DNA from 2 places in the Arthrobacter sp. B2060 genome. Region 2 is predicted to be linked to the other one. Evidence: predicted binding sites of a transcription regulator. Region 2 holds the regulator's gene; the other holds the start of a gene.
What was found. Region 2 encodes HrcA, which represses chaperone genes, less so after heat shock. Its sites were predicted from a motif close to TTNGCACTCGNNNNNNNCGAGTGCNAA; they were not measured.

Region 1 (3,203 bases), on a different contig from region 2:
CGGCAGCAATGGTGACGGGCGTTGTACTCGCCCAAATCATTGGGCATGCCGTCGAACGCGCCCGTCCACCCGTCGATCTCATGCTGTTCGGTGCCGACCATACATTCTCCTTTCCGTCCGGGCACGTGCTCGGCGCCTCGGACTTCCTGCTCGTGACCGCTTTCCTGGTCTTTTCCCGCCACCGGCGCCCGGCAGTCACCGTCGTCGGTTTTGTCTTCGCGGTCATCGGCGTGATCCTGGCCGCCCTCAGCAGGCTCTACCTGGGCTACCACTGGGTGAGCGACGCTGTGGCCTCGGTGTCCCTGTCCCTCGTGGTGCTCGGGGCCGTCATTGCCGTGGACACGTGGCGGACCGCCAGGGTGCCCGGCGAAGCGGTGACCGGCGAATTGTCCAAGGCTGATTCCCCGGCGGACTAAGGCCGGCTGCACCCGGCGCCGGCGATTGCGGAGGCCGCCGGCCGGTGCCAGAGTGGGGCATGGCCACTGAAGACGATGTCCGCCGGATCTGCCTCGCCCTGCCGGGAGTCACTGAGCGCAGCAGCTGGAACCAGCCCGCCTGGTTCGCAAAATCACTGATGGCCCGGATGTGGGAGGAGGGCGTGCTGACGGTCAAGACCGGGGAACGCGAGGCATTGGCCGGTACCGATCCAGATACTTATTTCTGGACGCCGCACCATGAGCGGTCGCCACAGTTGGTCCTGGTCCGGCTTTCAAGGCTCGACGGCGGCGAACTCGCCGAACTGCTGGAAGAATCCTTCCTGTTGGCCGGTGGGCGGATGTGAGGCCGCGGCGTCGCAGCAGGGACTAGCCTTCCGGCTGCCGGGCGTTGCGTGCACGGGCGCGTTCAAGCTGCCGGCGGAGCCTGGCGTTGTCCACCTCGAGTTCCAGCACTTTCGCCACTCCTGCCAGGTTGAGCCCCTCATCCAGGAGCTCACCGATCCGACGGAGCACCGCCAGGTCTGAGTCGCTGTACTGCCGTGTTCCCCCGGAGGTCCGCCCCGGCGTCAGCAATCCGCGCCGCTCGTACAGCCGGATGTTTTGTTGCCCCGTTCCGAGCAGATCGGCCACCACGGAAATTGCGTAAAGGCCCCTGCCTTCGTCTTGATCTGCCACGGTGTTTCCTCGGTTGAGAATAATTTGAACTGCCTCTTGCACCAGTTTGACACCAGTGCTATAAAAAATCTATATCCACCACCATAGATGAAGGTGGGTTAACGTGACATTACATATGTGCTTAAGGAGTGGGAAATGATGCTCATCCGTACCGACCCGTTCCGTGAGCTGGACCGGCTCACTCAGCAGGTCTTCGGAACCGCGGCCCGCCCGGCCGCTATGCCGATGGATGCCTGGCAGGAGGACGGCGAGTTTGTAGTGGCCTTCGATCTTCCGGGCGTTCTGCCCGAGAAGGTGGACCTCAACGTGGAGCGTAACGTCCTTACCGTCCGGGCAGAACGCCAGGACCCCACGCAGCCCAATGTGGAGCTGGTGGTGGCCGAGCGGCCCCGCGGAGTTTTCAGCCGCCAACTGATCCTCGCAGACACTCTCGACACGGAGAACATCAAGGCGAGTTACGACGCCGGCGTGCTGACGCTTCGAATCCCCGTGGCGGAACAGGCCAAGCCTCGCAAGATTGAAATCGAGCGCAAGGGTGAACTCCACGAGATCGGAACCTAGTCCGCGCCGGCGCTTGGCAAGGCAATCACGTGATGCTGCCGGGGCGGCTTCCGGCTTCAAGGTGCCGGCTCCATGCGGCCGGCACCAGGCCGGAAGCCGTTCCTGGTCCCTGACGGGCCATCTGGTCCGCCGCTGAGCCAGCGCCTCCTGCGGATTCACCAAGGGAGGGACAATGCCGGGCAATTTTCCCGATCACTACGCGGCCCTGCATGTGCCGCGGACGGCGACACAGCGGGAAATAGCGCGCGCCTACCGGTCCCTTCTGCGAACGCACCACCCGGACTTGGCCAATCCCACCGCAGCACCCGCCGAACTGCAGCTCATCATGCAGGCCTTCAAGGTGCTCCGTGACCCGAAACAGCGCCTCGCCTACGACCACGAGGTTCTGAGCAACGAACGCGAGGTTCTGAGGAACGAACACAGGGCCGCCGCGGCCGGTCCCAGGGACGGCCAGTCCAAAGACCATTCCCGCGAGGTTCCCGTGCGTCACATCCGCCATGAGGATCCACCCCTACGTGCAACGCCCGTCAGGTGGGAAAGCGGGCCCTGGGCCACCATCCGTTTCGACCCCGGAGGAAAACGAAGACGATGAGCGATTGGCGCCGATACGACTCCCACCTGATCCCTGCCTTTCATGAGCGGTTTGAAGAACGCTGGGGCAAGAACACCGCGCCCTTCCTGGATCCGGAGGCCCATGAAGAGCCGCTTCCGCGCGCGCAGTGGATCAACCCGGCCACCGGGGCTGCCCTCGCCGTGGTGCCCATCTGGTCAGATGATGACCGCCAGCACCGATCGTTCGGGGTCTTCTACCTGCCGCCGGGTGGGGATATCTGGGTGCTCCGCCCGGGCTTCACCGGCTACCTGGAGCCGGGGGAGGACAGTTCCGAGCATCTGCTGGCCCTGAGGAACGACGCCTTTAAGAAGGCCGTCGCCCATGCCAAGGACTTCCTGTTCGGCCCCGCCGTGATGCACTAGGCGCCTGGGCGTTCGCCTTGTCCGGTGCACGCCGCCGTCGTGGGGCACGTCATCCTGCCCTCGTCAGGTGGCGCGGCCTGTGTCATTCTGGAAGGCACCTAAAGTGCCGACGAAAGAGAGGGCCATGTTTTCGCCAAGGGGTTCGTTTTCCAGCTGCAGCGTCAGCGATGCGGCGCAGGCAGTGATCCAAGGGGAGGGCCTGCCGTCCTGAGCGTTTCAGGCAAACTCTTTTCCTGCCCATTTCGAACAACACAGAGGTCCGACTATGCATGCATCCGCCAAAGAGTTGGCCGCGAAGATTCCGCCGGGCTTCACCCTTGGAGTAGCCACCGCCGCATTCCAGATTGAGGGTGCCGTTGACGTGGACGGCCGGGGGAAGGCAGGATGGGACGTCTTCGCAGCCAAACCCGGCGCCATTGTGGATGGCCACAGCCCGGCCGTGGCGTGCGACCACTACCACCGGATGCCGCAGGACGTGGCGCTCATGAAGGAACTGGGCGTCGACTCGTACCGGTTCTCGCTCTCCTGGTCCCGGATCCAGCCAGGAGGCCGCGG
Region 2 (3,203 bases):
TTGCGTGGAGGTCGTCGCCGTCGCGGACATACGTGGGGTCGTTGTTGACCCGGATTTCGACGTAGAGGTCCCCGGACGGGCCGCCGGCCGGGCCGGCCTCGCCCTGCCCGGACAGCTGGATCCGGGTGCCCGTGGCCACACCGGCGGGAACCTTGATGGTCAGTGACCGGCGGCTGCGGATGCGGCCCTGGCCGCTGCACTCGTTGCAGGGGTCCTTGATGACCGTCCCGAAGCCTTCACAGGATCCGCACGGCGCTGAAGTCATGACCTGGCCAAGGATGGAACGCACGGCGCGCTGGACCTGGCCGCTGCCGCCGCAGATGTCGCAGCGTTCCGGATGCGTGCCTTCGCGGCAGCAGGAGCCGTCACAGGTGGGGCAGACGACGGCGGTATCGACCTCGAGCTTCTTGTTGGCGCCAAAGACGGCGTCGCGCAGGTCGATCCGGACGCTGATGAGGGCGTCCTGTCCCCGACGGACCCGCGAAGCCGGACCTGCGGTTCCGCCGGCCCCGAAGAAGGTGTCGAATATGTCCTGGAAGGCGAAGCCCTGCCCGGCGTAGCTGCCGCCGCCGAAGCCGTTGTCCGTGCCGTTCTCGTTGCCCGTGGTGTCATACACCCTGCGCTTCTGCGGATCGGACAGCACTTCGTAGGCATGGGTGACGGCCTTGAACCGGTCCGACGCTTCAGGTCCCGGGTTCACATCCGGGTGCAGGGTGCGGGCCAGCTTGCGGTAGGCCTTTTTGATCTCTTCTCCGGTGGCTTCCGGGGAGACTCCAAGAACGTCGTAGTGGCTGCTCAAAGTTCGTATCTCTTCCTGGTTATGGTGCCTGGGTATCGGATTCGTCGGGCCGAGCGATTACGGGCCGAGAATCCTCGAAAGGTAGCGGGCCACCGCGCGGACGGCGGCCATGGTGGTGGGATAGTCCATGCGGGTGGGCCCAAGGATGCCGATCTTGGCGGTGGCGTCCGGTCCATAGCCGGTGGCCACCACCGACGCCTCGGCGAGTCCGTCGTAAGGGTTCTCCCGGCCGATGCTCACGGCCACGCCACGGGGGTCCTGCGCCATCTCGCTGAGGAGCCGCAGCATGACCACCTGCTCCTCCAGGGCCTCGAGGACGGGTCCGATGCTGAGCGGGAAGTCCACGTTGGACCGTGCCAGGTTCGCGGTGCCGGCCATGACCATGCGGTCTTCCCTGCTGCTGTGCGAGAGTGCCTCGAGGGCCTTGCTCAGGGCGGCGGCAGCGGGACGTTCGGCCGGAGCGCAGCCGGCCACCACGGCGGCCAGGTACTGGGGCAGCATGGTCAGCGCGGTGCCTGCGACTCCCGAGAGGAACCTGGTCCGCAAAGCCGTCAGAGTGTCGTCGCTGAGTTCCTGCCCGACGTCGACGACGCGCTGCTCGACCTTGCCCGAATCGGCGATCAGCACAATGAGGACCTTGCGCGGCGCCAGCTGGACGAATTCAATGTGGCGCACCACGGCGCGGCTCAGGTGCGGGTACTGCACGACGGCCACCTGGTTGGTCAGCTGTGCCAGGAGCCTTACCGTGCGGTCCAGGACGTCGTCGAGATCGTCGGCCCCCTCCAGCAGCGACTGGATGGCGCGGCGCTCAGCCGGGGACAGGGGCTTGACCGCCGAAATCTGGTCCACGAACAGCCGGTACCCCTTGTCGGTGGGTATCCTCCCGGCGCTCGTGTGCGGTGCGGTGATGAGCCCCTCGTCCTCGAGCGCGGCCATATCGTTGCGGATGGTGGCGCTGGAAACGCCCAAATGATGGCGCTCGACGAGCGCCTTGGAGCCCACAGGCTCGCGGGAATGGACGTAGTCCTCCACAATGGCGCGCAGCACCTCGAGCTTGCGTGGTTCGCTCACTATCCACCTCCGATCAACCGTTTTCCGGGCAAGGCCATGCAGCGCCCGGCGACGCATGGTTAGCACTCGACATCCCTAAGTGCTAACAAGTCTAATATGAGACGGCCGGTTGTTAGCATTGGTACCGCTCCGGGCGAAATTCCGGACCCGTGTCCGCCCGGAGGCTGATTCCAGGCCGGGGCGGCAGCCTCCTAGCGCAAAGCGGTGTTTAACGATGCAGTATCAGACCTGGGGTCCGCAGGAGATCGCGGCGCCGGCCAAGAAAGATTTGCCGGAAGTGCCGGTGGAGCGCGGCATGGTCCTGGAGGACGTGCAGTCCGGCTGGGTCGGCGCCGTGACGCGGGTGGAGAAGTCCGGTGGCATGCATGTGGTGGCCCTGGAGGACCGCCGCGGCAAGTCACGTTCCTTCAGACTCGGCTTTGGGTTCCTGCTGGAAGGCCAGCCCATTCGGCTGATGCCGCCGGCGGCCAAGCGGCCAGGTTCCGCCCTAGCCGGTCGCACGGCGTCGGGCTCCGTCCGGGTTGAGGGCCAGCGCGCCCAGGTGGCCAAGGCCAGCCGGATCTGGGTCGAAGGCAAGCACGACGCTGAACTCGTGGAGAAGGTCTGGGGCGACGACCTCCGGGTGGAGGGAATCGTCGTCGAGCCCCTTCACGGCATTGACGACCTGGCCGGGGCGGTCGCCGCCTTCCGCCCAGGTCCGGGCCGGAGGCTCGGCGTCCTCGTGGACCATCTTGTCCCGGATTCCAAGGAGTCCCGCATTGCCGAGGCGGTCATGGCCTCGCCCGGCGCCGCCGGCAACGTGCTCATCGTCGGCCACCCGTACGTGGACGTCTGGCAGGCCATCCGGCCCTCTGTCCTGGGGATCGCGCAGTGGCCTGTCGTGCCAAGAGGCACCGACTGGAAGACCGGGATCCTCGCCGCCTTCGGCTGGCCGCACGCCACGAAGGAGGACATCGGCCTGGGCTGGCAGAAACTCCTGGGGGCGGTGCAGACCTATGCCGATCTCGAACCTGCCCTGCTGGGACGGGTGGAGGAGGTCATCGACTTCCTCACCGCGCCTGAGAGTACCGTGGCTTAGACATACCTGTGCCTTAGAAATACCCGGGCCTTAGCGATACAGTGCCGAGATGAAATCCAACGACTTGCTGCTGGACGCCTTCGGCCGGATCCATGAGGCTGTGGCCGCCGTTTTGGAAGGATCCGACGGCGAATCCCTGATCCGCCGGCCGGCAGGCAGCGGAAACTCGATTGCATGGCTGATCTGGCATCTCAGCCGGATAGAGGACTCGCAGGTCGCCTCCGCCGCGGGACTGGATCAGGTGTGGACCTCGCA

Region 1: the regulator HrcA is predicted to act here: its motif matches at 1,148-1,174, upstream of AC5RUM_RS15195 (Hsp20/alpha crystallin family protein).

The regions. Positions count from the first base shown of each region.
Region 1 covers NZ_JBNHFR010000008.1:189,385-192,587, reverse strand. Annotated here, with positions in the region: gene AC5RUM_RS15210 (phosphatase PAP2 family protein) at 1-416, shown strand, start outside; gene AC5RUM_RS15205 (MmcQ/YjbR family DNA-binding protein) at 476-781, shown strand; gene AC5RUM_RS15200 (MerR family transcriptional regulator) at 804-1,112, opposite strand; gene AC5RUM_RS15195 (Hsp20/alpha crystallin family protein) at 1,251-1,673, shown strand; gene AC5RUM_RS15190 (J domain-containing protein) at 1,846-2,265, shown strand; gene AC5RUM_RS15185 (hypothetical protein) at 2,262-2,648, shown strand; gene AC5RUM_RS15180 (GH1 family beta-glucosidase) at 2,914-3,203, shown strand, end outside.
Region 2 covers NZ_JBNHFR010000003.1:398,987-402,189, reverse strand. Annotated here, with positions in the region: gene dnaJ (molecular chaperone DnaJ) at 1-799, opposite strand, end outside; gene hrcA (heat-inducible transcriptional repressor HrcA) at 857-1,870, opposite strand; gene AC5RUM_RS08655 (DUF3097 domain-containing protein) at 2,085-2,948, shown strand; gene AC5RUM_RS08650 (mycothiol transferase) at 2,998-3,203, shown strand, end outside.